2 linked regions of the Spirosoma rhododendri genome follow. The protein of the gene in region 2 interacts with the protein of the main gene of each other region in a pairwise test. Links are inferred from orthologs where the notes say so. Each region holds a gene or a part of one and is shown on either strand. Other genes may lie near its edges. The genes, in order: rlmB and HH216_RS12105.

Region 1 (3,329 bases), 2.3 Mb from region 2 along the record:
GTGCAGGCCGTTGTACCGCACCTGACCGAAGGCGACACGATCATCAACACAGGTAGCATCGTTGGTAAGCAGGGTGAGCCAAAACTGGTCGATTACGCGTCGACGAAGGGAGCCATTCACGCGTTCACGATGTCGCTGGCTACGCAGTTAGGGGAACAAAAAATCCGGGTGAATGCTGTACTGCCCGGACCGATCTATACGCCGTTCCTGCCGGGTGCGGGTATGGGCCCCGATGGTGTCAAGCAGGCGGCTTCCAAAACGATCCTGCAACGCCCCGGCCAACCCGATGAACTGGCACCGGCTTATGTACTGCTGGCCTCGCAGGATGGTAGCTACATCACCGGCAGCCTCCTCGACGTCAACGGCGGCAACGCGTAACCGCTGATTGTTCTGAACTGTGATTGTCTTGAACTGTGATTTTTGTGATTACGTTGATGGACTATGATTCTGAAAAGAGAAATCAGGGCAATCAATAAATCATAAAAATCACAGTTCAAGATTATCTGAACTGTAATTTTTATGATCACGCTGATGAACTGTGATTTGAAGAATCAGCGAAATCACAAAAATCACACGGGGCCGCCCGGCGGCTCAAAATTACTCAACCGTTATGCCGCGCTTCTGTAGATAAGCACCGACGTTGAACTGCTGACCGTCCATGAGTTCAATGTTCCGCGACCAGTCAATCGTTTCGATAAGGTCATTCGTGGCCACGATGACGACGCGTGCGTCGGTCAGCACCCAGATCACTTTTTCAACACCGAAGTCGAGAAGTTTGCGGGTTTTGCGGTAGATATAGCTCGTTTCACTGGTATCGGCCGCATCGATGTTGATATCGACTTCGATAGCAATGCGGGGTGGCACATCAGCGTACTTTTTTGAAATACTTGACGGCGGTAACACGGCCTGATCGTAGATAGCCACGTCGTTTACCAAATTACTCCGGTGATCGATATGCACGCCCGGCTTGTTGACCAGCACAAAATACCGGTCTTCACTGGTGAACATAGAAATCATCTTTATCAGGTAATAGCTAATAACAGACTGAAGTGTGCTGGTGCCCTTGATCTCTTCCAACGTTTTTTTTTCGGCAACAACGTCCCGATACCCTTTCCGATAAAAGGGCTTTCCATCAATCGTCTCATAGATGAGAGACTCCAGCATCTTTTTCGCCTAGATTGACACTGACTGAGTTAATCGGCGGGTCGTTGCTGCTGTCGTTGCCATATCCGTACGCGCTAGGATTCAGTTTGAATAACTATACTCCGCTGACGGACGGCTTCGTATAATACGACGCCCGTCGCGACGGATACGTTAAGCGAGCCGACACTGCCCAGCAGGGGAATCTTCACGTTGGTGTCGGCCATGCGCAGGAGTTCGGGCGAGATACCGTCTTCCTCCGAACCCATGATAATCGCCATTGGGCCGGTCAGGTCGGTGGTGCGCTCGTAGAGGTCACGGGCCGATTTTTCGGTACAGGCCACGATCGTGATGCCTGACTCCTGTAAGTATTTTACCGTTTCTGTCAGGTCGGGTTCGCGGCAGACGGATATGTGGTTCAGTGCCCCCGACGATGTTTTCATCGCGTCGGAGTTAATGGCAGCGGCACCCCGGCCCGGTATCACGATGCACTGCACCCCGGTACATTCGGCCGTACGGGCGATCGCTCCGAAATTACGGACGTCGGTAATACGGTCGAGGAGCAGGAAAAACGGGGTTTCACCGCGCTCGTACACGTCAGCAATGACGTTCGACAGCTTGACGTACTGCACCTGCGCAATCAGGCAGACGACGCCCTGGTGGTTCTTGCGCGTCAGGCGGTCGAGCCGTTCGGGTGGTACGCGCTGTATCGTCACCCGCTTTTGAAACGCCAGATTCTGAATATCAGGGTTGCTCAGCCCCTTCTCCATATATAGCTTGTCGATCTGCTGATCGGAGCGCAGTGTTTCCAGTACGGACTGAATACCGAATACCATCTCATCCGGGTTTGGGCCGGTCTGAGCGGGTTTGTTATACTGCTTATAGTTGGGGCGATTTACTCGCGAATTGCGCCGGTTCTCCATGCTTCGACAATCGGGTACCAGACGGGTTGGTACTCCATGAAGCGCACCAGTTCGTAATGATCCTCGACAAATTGATTCGATTTTTTGGTAAAGGTAAAGTTAATCTCCGACACGTTTGGCCGTCGATTGTATACCCATACTTCCCGTTCACGGTTGCGCTGAATGCGGTCGGGTGGGCCGAGCACGATATAGATCATGCCTTTGTCGGTTTTCCAGCCTTCCTTGTACGTCGTAAACAAGCGGTTGGCGTCTTCCACCCGGTCGTAATACGCCTTGATCGTGCGCCGGGCCGTCTCTTCATTGCCCGACATCAGACTTAACCAGTACCGGTCGAGGGCTTTCTTGGTGTCCTGCGCCTGCGTCATCTCGTTGATTTCGCTGCTCGTGCTCATGTACAGCACGGGCCGGATCAGCTTCTCCGGCCGGGTCATTTTCGGAAAGCGATTGTCAGTCACTACCAGCCCGATACCGTTGTCGGCGGTCGTATCTTCAGTGAAGTAGTACAGTCCTTCTCTGGGTAGCGAAAACGGCTGATTGGTCGTAATCGTCAGCGTCGAATCAACCACGAGTGACTTGGGGGCCGGACGGGCGGAGGTGTTCATCGGCGAGGAAGCCGCTTCGAAATCGTGCCGGTAGCGAACACCGTACAACGTTTTCTTCGTATTCGCCAGATCGCTCAGCTGAATCATGTCGCCCGCGTTGACATAGTTGCGTAGCTCAACCTCCTGCCCCGTTGCGTTCGTCAGGGCGAAGCGGTCGCTAAGCCGGAAATTCCGGAACCGGAGCGGCAAATCATTGCGGGCCTTATTGCCGCTGGCAATTTCCGTAACCTCCGTCAGCAGTACAGCATTAGCCAGATCGGTGCGGTTGGCGGGGCGCTTTACGTCGAACGCAATAGTCAGGTGGTTACCCTGCTTTTTGACGGTCTGTCCGTCGAGCGGAATGTTGCCGTAGCCCAACCGTTCGCGGTTGTTATAATCCGGATACATCACGTAGGCTATCTGAAAATGCTCGGCAAACTGCGCAGGGTCAGCCTGCCCGCCTTCCGGCTTCTGCGCTGTCATATCAAGTATGACATGCAGCGTCGTGCTATCAATAGCCAGAAACTTACCCTTGATCGAGGTGACCGACCAGCCCGACGAGCGATCAGCCACGGTCGGCGCGGCAGCCGGAGCGTCGACCGTACGCGGAGGAGCCGTTGACGGCGACGATAAGGTAGCCGCTCTGGGCTGGGTGCTGGTCGGACGCGACGCTTCGGTGCGGGCT
Region 2 (3,327 bases):
ATCCACAGCAATAAAGCGCGTTTGCCCCTCAAACAGATTCAGGTCGTGGGCAAAGCGAACGATACACCGGCCCCCATTGCCGCACATGCTGCCTTCGGCTCCATCAGCATTGAAATAAATCATCCGAAAATCGTAGTCGGGGTCGTTGCGCAGCAGAATCAGCCCATCGGCACCAATACCAAATCGCCGATGGCACAGTCGCTCAATCAGGGCCTGATCGCTGGCGGGGAAGGTTTCACTCCGGTCGTCGATCATCACAAAATCGTTACCGGTACCCTGGTATTTAAAAAATGGAATGTTCACGGGGGTAGTTGTAGAGTTTGATAGTTGTAGAGTCGTAAAGTTATAAAGTTGCGGTTCCCCCGCAGCCGCGTACGGTGCCGGGACTGGCGCGTCGGGCCATCCGGCGGTAGCAACTTTACGACTCTACAACTATCAAACTCTACAACTTTGCAACAAAAAAAGCCACCCATACAGGTGGCTCTGGTACGCTTCTGACGATGACGCCGGCAATTAAGCCACGACTGCTGGTTTCGGCTTGCGCTCTTTCAGACGTGCTGCCTTGCCCTGACGACCGCGCAGGAAGAACAGACGGGCACGACGTACTTTACCCATACGTACTACCTCGATTTTGTCAATGTTAGGCGACAGGGTCGGGAAAATCCGCTCGACACCTACACCGTTCGATACCTTACGCACGGTGAACGTTTCGCCACCGCTGCTTGGGTTCCGGCGCTGAATAACTGTGCCGGTGAATACCTGGATCCGTTCTTTATTTCCTTCGCGGATTTTGACGTGCACATTCACCGTGTCTCCCGCCCGGAACGTAGGCAACTCGGTGCGACGCTGCGCATTGTCTGCCTCCACTAATTTGATTAACTCGCTCATGACCGTATATAAATCGCCAGATAACTATTTGCGAAATGAGCCGCAAAGATAGCAAAATTTTGGCGGCCGGAAAATACTTTTGCAAAATTACCTCCTTCAGCCAATACACCCCGAATGAAAATACTGAACGTTGACCAGATCCGCGCCCTCGACGAGTCGACTATAAAGCACGAACCCATTGCTCCGCTGAATCTCATGGAACGGGCATCGCTGGGGTTCGTCAACTGGTACGTCGATCATTTTCCGGCGACGACGTCGACAAAAATTTTCTGCGGGCTGGGCAACAACGGGGGCGATGGGCTGGCTATTGCCCGGCTGCTGATGGAACGTGAGTATCCGGTTGAGGTGTACGTCGTTCGGTACGCGCCCCGCGAATCCGACGACTTTATGCACAATCACCGTCGGCTCAAGCTCATCACCGAAGACATTAAATACGTCGAGTTTTCTCGCGACCTCCCCACCCTACGGCACAACGAAGTCGTAATCGACGCCATTCTGGGGTCGGGGCTGTCGCGACCGGCGGAGGGTATCGTCAAAGCAACCATCGAGACGATCAACCGCGCCCCGGCAACGGTCATTTCGGTTGATATTGCCAGCGGGCTGTACGTCGATCAGGCCAACCAGCCCGACGATGTGATTATCGAACCCGATCACACGGTGTCGTTTCAACTGCCTAAACTGGCGTTTGTACTGCCTAAAAACGGCAAATACGTTGGCAACTGGCACCTGGTCGATATTCAGCTTCACAAACGCTATATCGATCTCGCCCCGACGCCGTACTATTTCACCCAACCCCGCGAGGCACGGCTGCTGCTGCACAAGCGGGAGCGGTATTCCAACAAAGGGACGTTTGGCCACGCCCTGCTGCTGGCGGGCAGTTTCGGCAAGATGGGTGCAGCTGTGCTCTCGGCGCGGGCCTGCCTGCGGTCGGGCGTGGGGTTGCTGACGGTACACGTACCTCAGTGCGGCTACCCAATTCTGCAATCGTCGGTGCCCGAAGCCATGTGCCAGCCCGACGGTCATCAGACGGTGCTTACCGGTACCAGCCGCATCAGTAGTACTCCGCCGTCGGAATACTCGACCGTTGGTATCGGCCCCGGTATTGGCAAAGCGCCCGAAACGCTGACGATGCTGCGCGAACTGCTGCCGACGATAAAGAAGCCAATGGTGATCGATGCTGATGCGCTAAACCTGCTCAGCGAAAACCGCGAGTTGTACGCGCAGATCCCGAAACACAGCATCCTGACGCCCCACCCCAAAGAATTTGAGCGGCTGACCAAGCCCTGGAAAGACGACTACGAAAAGCTGGACCTTCTGCGCGATTTTGCCAAAACGCACAAGCTTGTCGTCGTGCTGAAGGGGGCATATTCGGCTGTCGCGACGCCCGACGGTGAGGTGCATTTCAACGCGACAGGGAATCCGGGCCTGAGCACCGGCGGTACGGGCGACGTGCTGACGGGCGTTCTGACGGCGTTGCTGGCGCAGGGCTACGACCCCGTCGAAGCCGCCGTACTAGGCGTATATGCCCACGGGTTAGCGGGCGATGTGGTGGCTTCACAGCGCGGCCCGATCGGTATGACGGCATCAGACGTTGTTGATGCGTTACGCTGGGAGTAAATCCGTAGACAAGATGGGACGCCAGCGTAGAAATAATTCTACAACCGGGCTAACGTATAGTAGTATGCCTGCATACTGCCCCTACCGCTTACGAAATGTCCGAATCAGGCACTATTTTGAAGTCGCTGATTACGGGCTGATTAGCTTGCCACACGTAATAACTGTATAGGTGGACTCCCATCCGGTATCAGAATTGTCCATAGTACAAGACAAGATACTGACACCGGAGATGAAATACACGACGCAACGCAACTGGTCATCTACCCGCAACAAATCGCGGTCTTTCTTCGATCAGACTACCGCCATTGGCACCATCACCATAGCTCTGTTCGGCTACATCGTTTATCAATTCGTCTTCCCGCTGATTGCGAAAGGTATACTCTGGTAAACTACTCCATAAGATTTTAAGCAGAACGCCCGCTGATCATACGATCAGCGGGCGTTCTGCTTTGTATATCCCGTCAGAAAGGGATCAACTCATAAGCTGATATGTCAGGAAAGCGGAACCGTAGGCCAGCAGCATCATGTACACTAGCTGCACGGCGGGCCACTTCCAGCTTTTGGTTTCGCGCTGCGTAGCCGCCAGCGTACTCATGCACATCATGGCGAAGACGTAAAAAATCAGCAGCGACCACGCCAGTGCAGGCGTATACATCGGGCCACCCGTTTCGGGGTTACGCTCCTGCAACAGTCGTTCGCGGATAGTCACGCCCTCGTCGTCGCCACCGGCGCCGATACTGTAAATCGTCGACATCGTGCCGACGAATACTTCGCGGGCGGCAAACGAACTAAGCAGCGCAATACCGATTTTCCAGTCGTAGC

The links.
Region 1: the proteins of HH216_RS12105 (region 2) and rlmB interact in binary tests that used the Escherichia coli proteins (3 or more experiments, as listed by UniProt). The link is inferred for Spirosoma rhododendri from one-to-one orthologs.

What each region holds. Positions count from the first base shown.
Region 1 is NZ_CP051677.1:614,241-617,569, forward strand. Bases 152-3,150 are described here. They hold rlmB (23S rRNA (guanosine(2251)-2'-O)-methyltransferase RlmB), read right to left. Parts: upstream 2,064-3,150; coding sequence 1,239-2,063; downstream 152-1,238. Other genes in these bases: HH216_RS02335 (SDR family oxidoreductase), read left to right, coding at 152-378; HH216_RS02340 (Uma2 family endonuclease), read right to left, coding at 598-1,164; HH216_RS02350 (GWxTD domain-containing protein), read right to left, coding at 2,036-3,150. Outside these bases: more of HH216_RS02335, read left to right, coding at 1-151; more of HH216_RS02350, read right to left, coding at 3,151-3,329. UniProt on the Escherichia coli protein: Specifically methylates the ribose of guanosine 2251 in 23S rRNA.
Region 2 is NZ_CP051677.1:2,925,308-2,928,634, reverse strand. Bases 257-3,253 are described here. They hold HH216_RS12105 (NAD(P)H-hydrate dehydratase), read left to right. Parts: upstream 257-1,002; coding sequence 1,003-2,505; downstream 2,506-3,253. Other genes in these bases: HH216_RS12100 (hypothetical protein), read left to right, coding at 2,699-2,893; rplS (50S ribosomal protein L19), read right to left, coding at 514-888; dapF (diaminopimelate epimerase), read right to left, coding at 257-297. Also shown: more of dapF, read right to left, coding at 1-256. UniProt on the Escherichia coli protein: Bifunctional enzyme that catalyzes the epimerization of the S- and R-forms of NAD(P)HX and the dehydration of the S-form of NAD(P)HX at the expense of ADP, which is converted to AMP.